2 regions of the Streptomyces sp. NPDC002835 genome follow, and region 2 is predicted to be linked to the other one. Evidence: riboswitches for the same ligand, from Rfam matches in the RefSeq annotation. Region 2 holds a riboswitch; the other holds the start of a gene.
The links. A riboswitch is a leader RNA that binds a small molecule or an ion and turns the genes downstream of it on or off. The one in region 2 is predicted to bind thiamine pyrophosphate.
Positions count from the first base shown of each region.

Region 1: it holds a riboswitch for thiamine pyrophosphate, as region 2 does, so the genes downstream of both, ACWD01_RS15860 (thiamine ABC transporter substrate-binding protein) here and thiO (glycine oxidase ThiO) in region 2, are expected to answer to the same signal.

Region 1 covers NZ_JBSFUW010000012.1:117,498-125,501, forward strand. Annotated here, with positions in the region: gene ACWD01_RS15855 (ABC transporter permease) at 1-1,248, opposite strand, end outside; gene ACWD01_RS15860 (thiamine ABC transporter substrate-binding protein) at 1,287-2,384, opposite strand; TPP riboswitch at 2,380-2,500, opposite strand; gene rlmN (23S rRNA (adenine(2503)-C(2))-methyltransferase RlmN) at 2,563-3,669, opposite strand; gene ACWD01_RS15870 (hypothetical protein) at 3,797-4,297, opposite strand; gene ACWD01_RS15875 (hypothetical protein) at 4,343-4,897, opposite strand; gene ACWD01_RS15880 (phosphatidate cytidylyltransferase) at 5,148-6,302, opposite strand; gene frr (ribosome recycling factor) at 6,302-6,859, opposite strand; gene pyrH (UMP kinase) at 6,987-7,751, opposite strand; gene tsf (translation elongation factor Ts) at 7,910-8,004, opposite strand, start outside.
Region 2 covers NZ_JBSFUW010000008.1:232,544-240,547, reverse strand. Annotated here, with positions in the region: gene pknB (Stk1 family PASTA domain-containing Ser/Thr kinase) at 1-1,039, opposite strand, end outside; gene ACWD01_RS11905 (thiazole synthase) at 1,339-2,133, opposite strand; gene thiS (sulfur carrier protein ThiS) at 2,140-2,352, opposite strand; gene thiO (glycine oxidase ThiO) at 2,349-3,539, opposite strand; TPP riboswitch at 3,537-3,649, opposite strand; gene ACWD01_RS11890 (hypothetical protein) at 3,701-4,060, shown strand; gene ACWD01_RS11885 (NAD(P)/FAD-dependent oxidoreductase) at 4,149-5,321, shown strand; gene ACWD01_RS11880 (Rv2175c family DNA-binding protein) at 5,425-5,790, shown strand; gene thiE (thiamine phosphate synthase) at 5,878-6,525, shown strand; gene metF (methylenetetrahydrofolate reductase [NAD(P)H]) at 6,682-7,599, shown strand; gene ACWD01_RS11865 (hypothetical protein) at 7,652-8,004, shown strand, end outside.

The DNA of each region.
Region 1 (8,004 bases), on a different contig from region 2:
GGGCACGCCGACGAGTGCCTGGGCGAGGGGCACCAGGATCCAGGAGGCGCGCAGGTCGAGCGGCGGTTCGTCGAGGGTGATGAGGAAGCCGAAGCCCACGGTCACGGCGGAGACGCCGAGCGGCAGCATCAACAGGGCGTCGAAGCCGCGGACCAGCCGGCCGGCCCTGCGGGTGAGCGCCGCCGCGGCGAGCCCGCCGACCGCGACCGCGATGGCCGTGGCGGCCAGGGCGTACCGGAGCGAGTTCCACACGGCGTCGATCGGCGGCACGAGGAAGGCGCCGCCGGACGGGTCGACGGTGGTCAGCTCCCGGTAGTAGTCGAGCCCGTAGCCGGCCGGGGTGTCGAAGGAGCGCTCGACCAGCACCGCGAGCGGCGCCAGCAGCAGGACGGCCACGGTGGCCAGGACGCCGCCGAGCAGCGTCCACTGGGCCGCGCCGCGCGGCCGGCGCGCGGTGCGCGCGGGGTCGGCGAGCCGCAGTGCGCTCTCGCGCCGCCGTACGGTCCAGGCGTGCACGGCGAGGACGACGCCGACCGCGGTGAACTGCACCATGGTCAGCACGGCCGCCGTGGTCAGGTCCAGGAAGTCGGCGGTCTGCCGGTAGATCTCCACCTCCAGGGTGGAGAAGGACGGGCCGCCGAGGATCTGCACGATGCCGAACGAGGTGAAGGTGAAGAGGAAGACCATCAGGGCGGCGGCGGCCAGTGACGGTACGAGAGCGGGGAGCGTCACCCGCCGCCACGCGGCGAAGCGGCCGGCGCCGAGGACCCGGGCGGCCTCCTCCTGGCGCGGGTCGAGCTGCGACCAGAGGCCGCCGACGGTGCGGACGACCACGGCGTAGTTGAAGAAGACGTGCGCGAGGAGGATGGCCCACACGGTGGTGTCCAGCCGGACGCCCCACAGTTCGTCGAGGAGCCCGCCGCGGCCCAGCAGTGCCAGGAAGGCCGTGCCGACGACGACCGTCGGCAGCACGAACGGCACGGTGACGACCGCGCGCAGCAGCCGCTTGCCCGGGAAGTCGAGGCGGGCGAAGGCGTAGGCGCCGGGGAGCGCGATCAGCAGGGTCAGCGCCGTGGAGGCGAGCGCCTGCCAGGTGGTGAACCACAGCACCGACAGGATGTCCGGCCGGCCGAGCACCTCGCCGAACCGGCCGAACTGCCAGGCGTCGTCGGCGTGGAGACCGCGCCCGACGATCGCGGAGACGGGGTAGGCGAAGAAGACGGCGAAGAACGCGACCGGGCCGGCCATCAGGCCGAGCCGTGCCGCGTTCCCGCGCAGGGACGTCCTTACTTCACGACGAGCGAGGACCACGACCGGACCCACTGCTCACGGTTCTTCGCGATGGTGTCCGCGGCGACGGTCTCGGGCTTCTCGATCACGGCGCCGTGCTCGGTGAACAGCTCGGGCAGCTTCGCGTCCTCGACGACCGGGTTGACGAACATGTTCAGCGGCATGTCCTCCTGGAACTTCCTGCTGATCATGAAGTCCAGCAGCGCCTTGCCGCCCGCCTCGTTCTCCGCGCCCTTGAGCAGGCCGGCGAACTCGATCTGGCGGAAGCAGGTGCCGGTGGCCACACCGGTCGGCGCCTCGGCCGGCTGCGGGTCGGAGTAGAGGACCTCGACGGGCGGGCTGGAGGCGTACGAGACGACGAGCGGGCGGTCGGCCCCCGCCTTCTTGCCGCCGGCGGACCCGGAGAACTCCTCGTTGTACGCCTGCTCCCAGCCGTCGACGACCTTGACGCCGTTGTCCTTGAGCTTCTTCCAGTAGCCCTGCCAGCCGGACTCGCCGTACTCGCCGACGGTGCCGAGGAGGAAGCCGAGGCCGGGCGAGGAGGTGGCGGCGTTCTCGACGACGAGCATGTTCTTGTACTCGGGCTTCGCGAGGTCGGTGAAGGTCTTCGGCGGCGCGAGCTTCTTGTCTGCGAAGAACCTCTTGTCGTAGTTGACGCAGATGTCGCCGGTGTCGACGGGCGTCACCCGGTGCTTGTCCGCGTCGAGCTGCACCTCGGGGACGACCCGGTCGAGGCCCTCGGCCTCGTGGGGCGTGAAGAGGTCGTTGTCGAGCGCGCGGGAGAGGAGGGTGTTGTCGACCCCGAAGAAGACGTCGCCCTGCGGGGAGCCCTTGGTCAGGATCTCCTTGTTGAGCGCGGCGCCGGCGTCGCCGCTCTTGAGCACCTTGACCGTGTAGCCGGTCTGCCGGGTGAACTCCTTGAGCACCGCCTCTGACGCCGCGAAGGAATCGTGGCTGACGAGCGTGACGGTCTTCGACTCGCTCCCGCCGCCGGATCCGGAGTCCTTGGACTCCCCGCCGCACGCGGCGAGCGTCGTGATGCCGAGGGCGCCGACGAGTGCCGTGCCGACGGCACGCCGAAGCTGGCTGTTCATGATGATGCTGACTCCCTACGCCGGTATGACCCGGATCAGGTCCGAGGGTCTGCGGCCCGCGGCCGTGACGGCCTGCCGCACTCTCAGCGCTGTGGTGCGCTCCCCTGTCGGAATGTTTTGTTGTTCATTTGTGCGAACGCACAGGGCACAGTATCAGCCATGGCCGACGGCCCTTCGGTCACCGCTCCTGCGCGGCCAGCTGCCCGCAGGCCCCGTCGATCTCCTGACCGCGGGTGTCCCGGACGGTGACCGGCACACCGTGCGCGGCGATGGCCTCCACGAACGCCTTCTCGTCCTCGGGGCGCGACGCCGTCCACTTGGAGCCGGGCGTCGGGTTGAGCGGGATCAGGTTGACGTGGACCCGCTTGCCCTTGAGCAGCCGGCCGAGCAGATCGCCGCGCCACGCCTGGTCGTTGATGTCGCGGATCAGCGCGTACTCGATGGAGATCCGGCGGCCGGACTTCTCGGCGTACTCCCAGGCGGCGTCGAGGACCTCGCGCACCTTCCAGCGGGTGTTGACCGGGACCAGGGTGTCGCGCAGCTCGTCGTCCGGGGCGTGCAGCGACACCGCGAGACGGCACTTGAAGCCCTCGTCGGCGAAGCGCAGCATCGCCGGCACCAGGCCGACGGTCGAAACGGTGATGCCGCGCTGCGAGAGCCCGAGACCGTCCGGCTCGGGGTCGGTGAGGCGGCGGACTGCTCCGACGACCCGCTTGTAGTTGGCGAGCGGCTCGCCCATGCCCATGAAGACGATGTTGGACAGCCGGGCCGGCCCTCCGGGGACCTCGCCGTCGCGCAGCGCCCGCATGCCGTCGACGATCTGGTGCACGATCTCGGCGGTCGACAGGTTCCGGTCGAGACCGGCCTGCCCGGTGGCGCAGAAGGGGCAGTTCATCCCGCAGCCTGCCTGCGAGGAGATGCACATGGTGACCCGGTCCGGGTAGCGCATGAGCACGGACTCGACGAGCGTGCCGTCGTGCAGGCGCCAGAGCGTCTTGCGGGTGGTGTCGTCGTCGCAGGAGATGTGCCGTACGACCGACATCAGGTCGGGCAGCAGCTCTCCGGCGAGCTTGTCGCGGGCCGCGGCGGGGATGTCGGTCCACTGCGCCGGGTCGTGCGCGTACCGCGCGAAGTAGTGCTGGGACAGCTGCTTGGCGCGGAACGGCTTCTCGCCGATCGCGGCGACGGCCTCCTTGCGCTCGGCGGGCGTGAGGTCGGCGAGGTGCCGCGGCGGCTTCTTGGCTCCGCGGGGGGCGACGAAAGTGAGTTCTCCGGGCTTAGGCATGTCCGTACCAGTGTCGCAGATCGTTTGCGGTGATCCGCGGGCACCGGACGAGCCCCCGCTCTCGAGCGGCGGGGGCTCCGGCCGGCTCGTCCCGCCGGTCACAGGTGCAAACCGAAGCGACGGTTGCTCAGCTCGACAACAGCCGGTTGAAGAAGGACCGGTACTTCCGCAGGGCCAGGCGCAGGTCCTCCGTGTCGGCCTCCTCGCCCTTGCTCCACTGCCCCTCCAGGTCCTGCTTGTGCTGGGAGAAAGTAGCGGCCAAGGTCTGCATGACATCCGCCACCAGGCCGTCGGCCTCATGGACGGCCTCACGCGGGTCGTCGACGAATCGGTTCTGGATTTCCTGCCACCGCGTGCGGAATCCTGACTCGTCCTCCTCAGTCAGAAGCTGCGGAGCGTCTTCCCCTGCGGACGCATCCAGGGTGTCCGCCCCGGGTTCCGGCTCCCGCGGGACGGTCGAGGCTTCGGGCGGCATCGCCTCGGCCTCCGACGTCGCCCCGGGGGCCTCGCCCGGGAAACCCGGGGACTGGGCCTCGGGCCGGTCGCCCACACCCCTGTCCGGAGGCGCGGCAAGGTCGTCCGTGGAGAGTCCGGTCTCGGCCGGGCCTGGCGTGTGTTCGCGTTCCATCTCTCCTCCGTCCTGATGGTCGAAGAGTTCCGATGTCCGAGGCGCTCACGCGCGGGCCTGACGGGGCCCGCCGTCGGAGAGCAGTTCGTCGAAGAGCGCGCGATAGTGCACCATCGCGCCACGGAGTTGTTCGGTGTTCGCCTTGTGCTGCCGACTGCGCTCGTTGACGTCATGGGCGGCGCGGTAGTGCTCCACGGTCCTGCCGTGCTCGACGGACAGGTCCTGCACTTTCTGTTCGAGGTTGTCCGTGGGGTAGCCGCGTTCCCGCATGAGCGAGGTCACCAGGAGGTCCGCCTCCTGCACCGCCTCCTCGGGATGATCCACGAAGTCACCCTGGACCTTCTGCCAGTCCTGGGCGTAGCGGTCATGGACGGCAGGAGTCAGCGGTTTGATGTCCAGCGCGTCGTGCCGCTTCTCCCGGGCGCTCAGTTCGCGGTCGGCGGCGCTCAGGCTGCCCGCGTCCTCGGCGGTCCGCTCGTACTCGGGGCCGAACCGCTGCCGCAGACGGCGCCGGCGCATGGCGAACCAGCCGAGCACGGCGAGCGCCGCCAGCACGGCGGCAACCGGGATGATGATCGCGAGAAGAGTTCCCGTAGACATCCGCTCACCCCCTGGAAATCGGATACTCCCATCCTAAAGATAAAATTCCCATAGAAAATAGACATAAGCGGCAAATCTCTCTGGGGCCGGGCGGTTTCGGCTGCTGTGGAGACGGCGCGAGATCGCGCCGGCCGCACCGGAGCGCGAAGCGTTGCCCTCCGGATCCGACAAGGATCGCCGCCGCGGCCGCAGTAAGCACGAAGGGCCCGCCGCCCTGTGGACGACGAGCCCCCGCGGACGAATCCGCGACTCAGCCCGACCCGACGAAGAGCACCAGCAGCAGCCACACCACCGGGGCCGTCGGCAGGAGGGAGTCCAGCCGGTCCATGATGCCGCCGTGCCCGGGGAGCAGCGTGCCCATGTCCTTGATGCCGAGGTCCCGCTTGATCATCGACTCGCCCAGGTCGCCGAGCGTGGCGCTGACCGCGACCGCGAGGCCGAGGAGCAGGCCCTGCCACCAGGTGCCGCCGCCGACGAGGAACTGCATGCACAGCGCGCCCGCGGCCATCGCGAACGACACCGCGCCGAGCAGCCCCTCGCGGGTCTTGCCGGGGCTGATGCGCGGCGCCAGCTTGGTCCTGCCGAAGCGCCAGCCGACCGCGTACGCGCCGGTGTCGCTGACCACGGTCAGCAGCAGGAACGTGATCACCCTCTCCGGTCCGTCGTCCGCCGCCAGCATCAGGGCGACGAAGGTGGCCAGGAAGGGGACGTAGAACGCCGCGAAGATGCCGGCCGTGACATCCCGCAGATAACCCTCCGGCGGTTCGGTCATCCGCCAGACCAGGACCGCGAGGGAGGTGAGCGCCATCGCGACCCAGGCACCCTCCGCGCCGCGGACGTAACCGGCGACGACCATCGCCGCGCCGCCCACCGCGAGCGGGACGAGGGGCGCCTTGATCTGCTTGCGCTCCTCGAGGCGGGAGGTCAGCTCCCACAGACCGACGACGACGGCGACGGCGATCACACCGACGAAGACGGCCTTCACGAAGAAGAGCGAGAGGACGATCACCGCGCCGAGGCCGACGCCGACCCCTATCGCCGCACGCAGATCCCGGCCGGCCCGCTTCTTCTGCGGGGGCTCGGGCCGCGAGGGCGGCTGTGGGGTGGGCTCGCCCGGCGGCGGCGGGGTGGGCATGGGCTCCTGCGGCGTTTCGTCACGGAACAGGGGGCCGCCCAGTCGAGCGGCCCCCCGGTCACGGTCCTCGCGGTCTGCGCCGCGACGGTTGTCGGCGTCTCTGCCTGCGTCGGGGAAGTCCGGCACGATGGGCATGGGCCGCGTCTCAGATGTATACCGCGCGTCGTGCCCATCGTGGGCGGAACCCGCCGGGAGGGGCCCCTGCTCGGGCGGCGGCCACGCGCCGGCGTATCCGGCGCCGTGCGAGGCCCCCCAGGAAGAGTCGTTCATCAGACCTCGAGCAGCTCGGCTTCCTTGTGCTTCAGCAGCTCGTCCACCTGCGCCACGTACTTCGCGGTGGTGTCGTCGAGCTCCTTCTCCGCACGGCGGCCCTCGTCCTCGCCGACCTCGCCGTCCTTGATCAGCTTGTCGATGGTCTCCTTGGCCTTGCGGCGCACGGAGCGGATCGAGATCTTGGCGTCCTCGGCCTTGGTCTTGGCGACCTTGATGTATTCCTTGCGGCGGTCCTGGGTCAGCTCCGGGAACACCACGCGAATGATGTTGCCGTCGTTGCTCGGGTTGACGCCGAGGTCCGAGTCGCGGATCGCCTGCTCGATGTTGCGCAGCGCGGTCTTGTCGAACGGCGTGACGACGGCCATCCGCGGCTCGGGAACGGAGAACGAGGCCAGCTGGTTGATCGGGGTCAGGGCACCGTAGTAGTCCGCCACGATCTTGTTGAACATCGCCGGGTGCGCACGTCCGGTGCGGATCGCGGCGAAGTCATCCTTGGCGACCAGGACGGCCTTCTCCATCTTCTCCTCGGCCTCGAGGAGGGTCTCTTCGATCACCACTTGCTCCTGCGTGTCTTGAGGTAGGCCCGGCTCGTACCACTGGGCCGGCGGAACCTGCGTCGCGTGTTGCCTGCACGGTGTCCGACCGGCAGGACTTTGTCCATCCCTCTTGGGGCGCCCCGGATCAGGCCCGGGTGCCCCGGTCGCTCACGAGCGTGCCGATCTTCTCACCCTTGACGGCCCTGGCGATATTGCCTTCGGCGAGGAGTTCGAAGACGAGGATCGGCAGGGCGTTGTCGCGGCAGAGGGTGATCGCGGTGGCGTCGGCGACCTTGAGGTTGCGCGACAGCACCTCGCCGTACTCCAGCGCGTCGAACTTCACCGCGTCCCCGTTGGTCTTGGGATCGGAGTCGTAGACCCCGTCGACGCCGTTCTTGCCCATGAGCAGGGCCTCGGCGTCGATCTCCAGGGCCCGCTGCGCGGCGGTGGTGTCGGTGGAGAAGTAGGGCATGCCCATACCGGCGCCGAAGATGACCACACGGCCCTTCTCCAGGTGGCGCACGGCGCGGAGCGGGATGTACGGCTCCGCGACCTGGCCCATGGTGATGGCGGTCTGGACGCGGGAGTCGATGCCTTCCTTCTCCAGGAAGTCCTGGAGGGCGAGGCAGTTCATGACCGTGCCGAGCATGCCCATGTAGTCGGAGCGGGCCCGGTCCATGCCGCGCTGCTGCAGCTCGGCCCCGCGGAAGAAGTTGCCTCCGCCGATGACGACCGCGATCTCCGCGCCGTCGCGTACGACCGCGGCGATCTCGCGGGCGATGGCGTGTACGACGTCGGGGTCGACGCCCAGGCCTCCGCCACCGGCGAACGCCTCGCCGGACAGCTTCAGCATGAAGCGGCCGGTCTTTTTGCCGTGGTTGTCGTCGCTCTGTGCGGCGCCCTGATTCATGGAGATCTCCTCGTGCACATACGAAGAAGGCCATTGCCAGTGGGTCCTTGCGGTTTCCCGTACGGCAATGGCCTCCTCGTCAGATCTGCGATCGCCGGGCGCGTACGCCGACGACTGCTTCAGACCCTACCGGGGTCCGGTGTCCGTCGCGTACGGACTCAGATGCCGACCTTGATGCGGCTGAAGCGCTTCAGGGTGACACCGGCATCCTTCAGAACCTGCTGAACCGTCTTCTTGTTGTCCAGCGCGTACG
Region 2 (8,004 bases):
GCGGGGCGCGCCGGCCGGCCGCGCGGACCGGTTCGCGCTCCGGCGGCTCCGGGGGCGGCAGGATCAGCCGCGCCGTGTGGTGCACGCCGGGCTCCTCGCGGGGGAGCGCCCGCGGGATCACGTCCGTACGGTCCTCGTCGGAGCCCGCCGCGTCCTCCGGCCCGGCCTGCGGGGGCGCCGCGTCCAGCTGGTCTGCGGTGAGCGCCGCGCGAGCCTCACGCGTACGGGCAAGCAGCTCCACCGCGTCGTGCGGGCGTACGTCGGGATTACGGGCGGTCGCCGTCGCCACCAGCTCGTCCAGTTCGACGGCGAGTCCGGGGAAGAGCGCGGACGGCGCCGGCATGTCGGCGTTCAGATGCTGGAAGAGCACCTGCGCCGGGGTGTCGCCCGCGTGCGGCTTGGTGCCGGTCAGCATCTCGTAGAGGACCACCCCGCACGCGTACACATCGGCGCGGGTGTCGGCGGTGCCGTACTCGATCTGCTCCGGGGCGAGGTAGGAGACGGTGCCCAGGACCGTGCCGGAGGTGTTCGTCACCGACCCGACGGTCCGTACGAGACCGAAGTCGGCGACCTTGACCCGGCCGTCGTCCCCTATCAGCACGTTCTCCGGCTTCATGTCCCGGTGCACGAAACCGGCCCGGTGCGCGGCGCCGAGCGCCGCCAGCACGGGCTCCAGGATGTCCAGCGCGGCCCGCGGCCGCAGCGCGCCGCGCTCGCGCAGCACGTCACGCAGGGTGCAGCCCTCGACGTACTCCATCGCCAGATAGACGTACGCCCCCTGGGCGCCCTGGTCGAAGACGCCCACGACATTGGGGTGCGCGAGCCGCGCCACGGACTTCGCCTCGCGGATGAAGCGCTCCACGAAGGTGGCGTCCGTGGCGAGATCCGGGTGCATCACCTTGAGCGCGAGCTCCCGGTCGAGACGGGTGTCGACGGCCCGGTAGACCGTGGCCATGCCGCCGACGGCGATGCGCTCATCGACTCGGTAGCGGCCGTCGAGCACCTGCCCGACGAGGGGGTCCTGGAGGGTCGTATCCACGCGCCGATTCTACGAGCCGACTCGGACAGGCCGGACGGCCCGTGCGGAGGCGGTGCGGTACTGCAGCCGACCTGTGACGCACGCGACCCCGTTCCGGAGCCGCGGGCCCCGTATGCCGGGGCGCTGCCCCCAACCCCGCGCCTCAAACGCCGACGAGGCTGAAGTTGCCGGGCAACTCAAGCCCGGCCGGCGATTGAGGCCACCGCGCGGAGCCCGGTTTCGGGAAGGGGCGGGTAGGGGACAAGCCCCGCGCAGCGGCCGCCCCCGACCCCGCCCCCGACCCCGCGGCCCCCGCTCCCTCAGAACGCCGGCCGCTCCGGGTCCAGCGCCGCGCGCCCCTCCGTCGGGGACGACGCCTCGGCGAAGTGGCGGCGGGGGATCCGCCCCGCCCGGTACGCCAGCCGCCCCGCCTCCACCGCGTGCCGCATCGCCTCCGCCATCAGGACCGGCTCCTGCGCCCGCGTCACCGCCGACGCCAGCATCACCGCCGCGCACCCCAGCTCCATCGCCAGCGCCGCGTCCGACGCCGTGCCGGCGCCCGCGTCGAGCACCACCGGCACGCCCGCCTGCTCGGTGATCAGCTGGAAGTTGTGGGGGTTGCGGATGCCCAGCCCGGACCCGATGGGCGAACCGAGCGGCATGATCGCGGCGCAGCCCACGTCCTCCAGCTTCTTCGCGAGGACCGGGTCGTCGTTCGTGTACGGCAGGACCGTGAAGCCGTCGTCGACCAGAGTCTCCGCCGCGTCGAGCAGTTCCACCGCGTCCGGCAGCAGGGTCCGCTCGTCCGCGACGACCTCGAGCTTGATCCAGTCGGTGCCCAGCGCCTCCCGTGCCAGGCGCGCGGTGAGGACGGCCTCGCCGGCGGTGAAGCAGCCCGCGGTGTTGGGCAGGACCCGGATGCCGAGCCGGTTCAGCACCGACAGGACGGACCCCTGGACGGTCGGGTCGAGGCGGCGCATCGCCACCGTGGTGAGCTCCGTGCCGCTCGCGACCAGGGAGCGTTCGAGGACGTCGAGGCTGGGTGCCCCGCCCGTACCCATGATCAGCCGGGAGTCGAACGTGGTACCGGCGAGAGTGAAGCGGTCGTCTGCCATGGCGGCTCAGCCTCCCTGCACTGCGGTGAGAATCTCGACGCGGTCACCGTCGCCGAGGCGGGTGCCGGGCCACTGGCCGCGCGGGACGACGGTCTCGTTGACGGCCGCGGCGACACCCGAGGACGCGGCGGTGAGCTCCGCGACGACGGCGTCCAGCGTGGTTCCCGCGGCGAGATCCCGCGCCTCGCCGTTGACGGAGATGCTGACGGAGACGTTCATGCGGGCTGCTCCTCGAGAACGGCGTCCGCGAGAACCGGCCCCGCCGCGAAGCGCCGCGGCGAGAAGGGCCGCGCCACCTCCGGCAGTTCGCCGCTCAGCAGCGCCTGAGCCAGTACGTCGCCGGTGACGGGCGTCAGCAGCACCCCGTTGCGGTAGTGCCCGGTGGCCAGCAGCAGCCCCGGCAGCTCCGTGAAGCCCAGCAGCGGGGCGTTGTCGGGCGAGCCCGGCCGCAGTCCGGCGCGGGTCTCCACCAGGGGCAGTTCGGTGATGCCCGGCACCAGTTCGTGCGCGTCGCGCAGCAGCTCGTACACCCCGCCCGCGGTGACCGTCGTGTCCCAGCCGAGTTCCTCGCTGGTGGCGCCGACGACGAGCTCGCCGTCCTCGCGCGGCACGAGGTAGACATGGCTGCCGCGCACAACGGCGCGCACCGTGCGGGACAGGAACGGCGCGTACGGCTGCGGCACGGTCAGCCGCAGGACCTGGCCCTTGACCGGCCGTACGGGCGGCACCACGTCCGCCGGTACGCCCTTCAGCCGGCCGCTCAGGCTGCCGCCCGCCAACACGACCTGTTCCGCGCGCACTTCGGCGCCGTCGGCGAGGACCGCCCCCACCGCCCGGTCGCCCTCGACGAGCAGCCGATCCGCCCAGGTGCGGCGGAGGCCGACGCCGGCCCGCTCGCAGGCGACGACGAGCGCCGCCGCCAGCCGCCGCGGGTCGACCTGGTGGTCGCCGTCCACCCGCAGCCCGCCGCGTACGCCGGGCGCCAGCATCGGTTCGAGGCGGCGGCACTCGCGGCCTGAGAGCCATTCGGAATCGAGGCCCGAACGGCGCTGCAGCGCGTGCAGTTCGCGCAGATGCGCCCGGTCGTCGGCGTCGAGGGCGACGGCGAGCGTGCCGCAGGAGCGGTGTCCCACCCGCTGCCCGCTCGCCTCCTCCAGCTCGGCGACGAAGGCCGGATAACGGCGGGCCGATTCGAGGTTGAGGCCGAGCAGCGTCTGCTCGCCGTAGTGGAGTTCGGTGACGGCGGCCAGCATGCCGGCGGCGACCCGCGCCGCGCCGCCGCCCGGCTCCGGGTCGGCGACGGTGACCCGCAGACCCCGCTGCGCCGCGCGCCAGGCCGTGACCAGGCCGATGATTCCGCCCCCCACGACAAGGACGTCGGGGGTGTGTGGTGTACGAGACGACATGGGCGTCCAGCCCCTCCCTTCGCCGGCATGACCCGGATCAGGTTCGTACGGTCGGAGGCCGGTCAGCCTCCCTCTCAGCCCGGTGCGTCCGGGCTCCCGCGAGTGCCTTACGGTGGCTACCCTAACCTCCCGCCCCGACGCCCAGTAAGGGAGCCGCAGCAGTGGCGAAGACTCTCGACGGACTCGTTCTCTCGCCGGTCGCGGACCAGGCTCCGGGCCAGGTCGGCACCCGCACGCGCTTCACGTACCACGAGGAGCGGGGCACGGTCTGGGCCGAGTACCAGGGCGGTGACGTGGTGCGCGGACACCTGGTGGGGACCCGGGAGGGCGACCGGCTGGACTTCCGTTATGTGCAGCTGAAGACCGACGGCGGGACGTCGTCCGGTCACTGCGTGTCCCTGGTGGTGGAACTGCCGGACGGGCGGGTGCGGCTGGAGGAGACGTGGGAGTGGGAGTCCCAGGAGGGCCGCGGCACGAGCGTGGTGGAGGAGCTGCCCTCCGGACCGTCGGCAGCCTCCTGACCCGTCGTCAGGTACGTAAGGTGTGCGGGTGGAAGAACGGCAGCAGCAGACAGCAGAGCGGCGGCGCGTGGTGATCGTCGGCGCCGGCATGGCCGGGGTCCAGACGGCGGTGGCCCTCCGCGAGCGGGGTTTCGCCGGCCCGGTCGCCGTCCTCGGGGCCGAGCCGCACCAGCCGTACGACCGGCCCCCGCTGTCCAAGGCGGTCCTGCTCGGTACGGCGGAGGGCTCGGCGTTCGACATCGACTTCGAGGCCCTGGACGTCGAGCTGCGCCTCGGCGTCGAGGTGACCGGGGTGCGCACGGACGCCCACGAAGTCGACACCGCGGCCGGCCCCGTCCCGTACGACGTGCTGGTGCTGGCCACCGGCGCGGAGCCGGTCACCCTGCCGGGCGCGTCCGGCGTCCCCGGCGTCCATCTGCTGCGCACGCTGGACGACGCCGCGCGACTGCGGCCCCTGCTCGCCGAGAAGCACGACATCGTCGTGGTCGGCGCCGGCTGGATCGGCGCGGAGTTCGCTACGGCCGCCCGGCAGGCCGGCTGCGCCGTCACCGTCGTCGAGGTCGCCGACCGCCCCCTCGCCGGCACCATGCCCGCCGAGGTCGCCGCCCCGATGGCCGCCTGGTACGGGCAGTACGGGGCCGAGCTGATCACCGGCGCCCGGGTCGCCGCGATCGAGCCGGGCGCCGTCGTTCTGGCCGGGGGCCGCAGGATCCCGGCCGGCGCCGTCGTCGTCGGCATCGGCGCCCGGCCCGCCACCGGCCTGCTCGCCGGCTCCGGCATCGAGCTGGGCCCCGACGGGGCGGTCGTCGCCGACGAGTGGCTGCGCGCCTCCGCGCCCGACGTGTACGCCGTGGGGGACTGCGCCTCCTACCCGTCCGGCCGCTACGGGCAGCGGCTGCTCGTGCATCACTGGGACAACGCGCTCCAGGGGCCGCGCACCGTCGCCGCGAACATCACCGGCGGCGAGGACCTGGAGCCGTACGACCCCGTGCCGTACTTCTGGTCGGAGCAGTTCGGCCGTTTCGTCCAGTACGCCGGCCACCACGGCGCCGCCGACACCCTGCTGTGGCGCGGCGACCCCGCCGAGGAGACCTGGTCGGTGCTGTGGCTGCGCGGCGGCGCCCTCGTGGCGCTGCTGGCCGTCGGCCGGCCGCGTGACCTGGCGCAGGGGCGCAAGCTGATCGTGTCCGGGGCGGCGCTGGACCCGGCGCGGGCCGCCGACCCCTCGGTGCCTCTGAAAGCGGCGGCGCAGTCGCCCTGAAGGCGAGAACAGTCCCTCTGAAGGCGGCGTTCGGCGTCCCCTGAAGGGGCGGCACGGCAGGTCCCGGCTTCCGACTGTCGGTCGTGGATGGCAGGCTTGTCCCGTGACCGAGATTGACGCAAAGATCGATGCTCTCGTCCCCGCCTGGCTTTACCTGCCGGACATCGCGGAAATGCTCGATGTCGAGGTGACGCGCGTGCGGCAGCTGGTCAAGGAAGGCCAGCTGATCGCGGTGCGCCGCGGCGAGAACCGGGCGCTTCAGGTGCCTGCCGCCTTCATCGACGGCGACAAGGTGGTCAAGGGCCTTTCGGGGACCCTGACCCTCCTGAGGGACGACGGCTTCAACGACGAAGAGATGCTGGAGTGGCTGTTCACTCCTGACCCGAGCCTGCCGGGCACGCCCGCGCAGGCGCTCAGCGAGAATCGCGGTACGGAGGTGAAGCGCCGCGCACAGGCGCTCGCCGTCTGACATACCGGAAAACATCACCGCGGCGGGATGTACGGGACGGGCCGCGCCCGTCCCGTACATCCGGCCGCCCGAAGGGGGGATCGCCTCATGGCCACGGCTCGCGCGCTGCTGTCCGACGCCCGGCTCTATCTGTGCACGGACGCCCGCAAGCGGCAGGGAGACCTTCCCGCATTCCTCGACGCCGTGCTGACGTCCGGCGTGGACGTCGTGCAGCTGCGCGACAAGGGCATGGAGGCCGGTGAGGAGCTGGAACACCTCCAGGTCTTCGCCGACGCCTGCCGCAGGCACGGCAAACTGCTTGCGGTGAACGACCGAGCCGACGTGGCGCACGCCATCGGCGCCGACGTGCTGCACCTGGGCCAGGGCGACCTGCCGGTGCCCGCCGCGCGCGCCGTCCTGGGCGACGGCGTGCTGATCGGCCGTTCGACGCACTCCGAGTCCGAGGCGGCCGCCGCCGCGGTCGAGCCGGGCGTGGACTACTACTGCACCGGCCCCTGCTGGCCCACCCCGACCAAGCCCGGGCGTCACGCCCCCGGCCTCGACCTGGTGCGGTACGCGGCGGGGCTCGGCGCCGAGCGGCCCTGGTTCGCCATCGGCGGCATCGACGCGGGCAATCTGGACGAGGTGCTGGACGCCGGCGCGCGCAGGGTCGTCGTCGTTCGGGCGATCACCGAGGCCGACGACCCGGCAGCGGCCGCCGCCGACCTGGCGAAGCGGGTCAGGGCCAGGCCCTGACCCACCGCCGCGCCGATCCGCCACGCCCGTCTCACCGCACCGATCCAGCCGCAGTGATCGTCCGTTTTCTGTCCAAGGGATGGACAAGAGATGGACAAAGGCGACAATTTTCCCGATCGGGTTGGGGGACCCCCATGGTCTGGCTAACCTGCGGGTATGGCCCTCGGTACTGCTTCCACCAGAACGGATCGCGCGCGAACGGTGCGCGACATGCTTGCGACGGGCAGGACGTCGTACTCGTTCGAGTTCTGGGCGCCCAAGACCGAGAAGGGCGAGCGGAACCTGTGGAACGCGCTGCGCAGGGTCGAGGCGGTCGCTCCCAACTTCGTCTCGGTGACCTACGGCGCCGGCGGCTCCACCCGCGCCGGCACCGTCAGGGCGACCCAGCAGATCGCCGCCGACACCACCCTGACGCCCGTCGCGCACCTCACCGCGGTGAACCACTCCGTCGCCGAGCTGCGCAACATGATCGGCCAGTACGCGGACGCGGGCATCCGCAACATCCTCGCCGTCCGCGGCGACCCGCCCGGCGACCCGATGGGCGAGTGGGTCGAACACCCCGAGGGTGTGCGGTACGCGGCGGACCTCGTCCGGCTCATCAAGGAGTCCGGCGACTTCTGCGTGGGGGTGGCGGCGTTCCCCGAGATGCACCCCCGCTCGACCGGGTGGGACGAGGACATCCGGCACTTCGTGGACAAGTGCCGCGCCGGCGCCGACTACGCGATCACGCAGATGTTCTTCCGCCCCGAGGACTATCTGCGCCTCCGGGACCGGGTCGGTGCAGCGGGTTGCGAAACCCCGATCATCCCCGAGATCATGCCCGTCACCAGCGTCAGACAGATCGAACGGTTCGCCACTCTCAGCAACGCGCACTTCCCGGCCGAACTGAAAGAACGGATCCTCGCGGTCAAGGACGATCCCGCCGCTGTACGCTCCATTGGCATCGAGTTCGCGACGGAGTTCTGCGCGAGGCTGCTTGCCGAGGGTGTCCCAGGGCTGCACTTCATCACGCTCAACAACTCCACCGCGACGCTCGAAATCTACGAGAATCTCGGACTGCACGAGCAGTCCTGACCGGCCGTACCCGCCCCGCCCCGGGGCCGGCGGCCGCAGGAGAGGGGCGGACATGGGCTGGACGGTCCTCTACGTCGCGTTCGGCGTCGTCGCGCTGTGGCTGCTGGGCGAGGTGCTGCTGCAGTACAAGGCGCGGCTGCGCTGGCGGGTGCTCGCGTTCTGCGGCTTCCTCGGTGTCGTCATAGGCGTGCTGATGGCCTCCGTCGTGGTGATCGCCCTGGGGACCATGGCGTTCGCGGTCGGCCAGACCTATGTGACGCTCTCCTTCCGGCGCGGCTTCTCCACCGGCTGGGCCCTGGGCGGCAGCCCCGGCGTGAGCAGGCGCCGCAGGTCCGGCGCCCCGGAGGCCGAGCGGGAGCCCACGCTCGAGGTCACCGACATCTCCTACGACACGCCCGACCACGG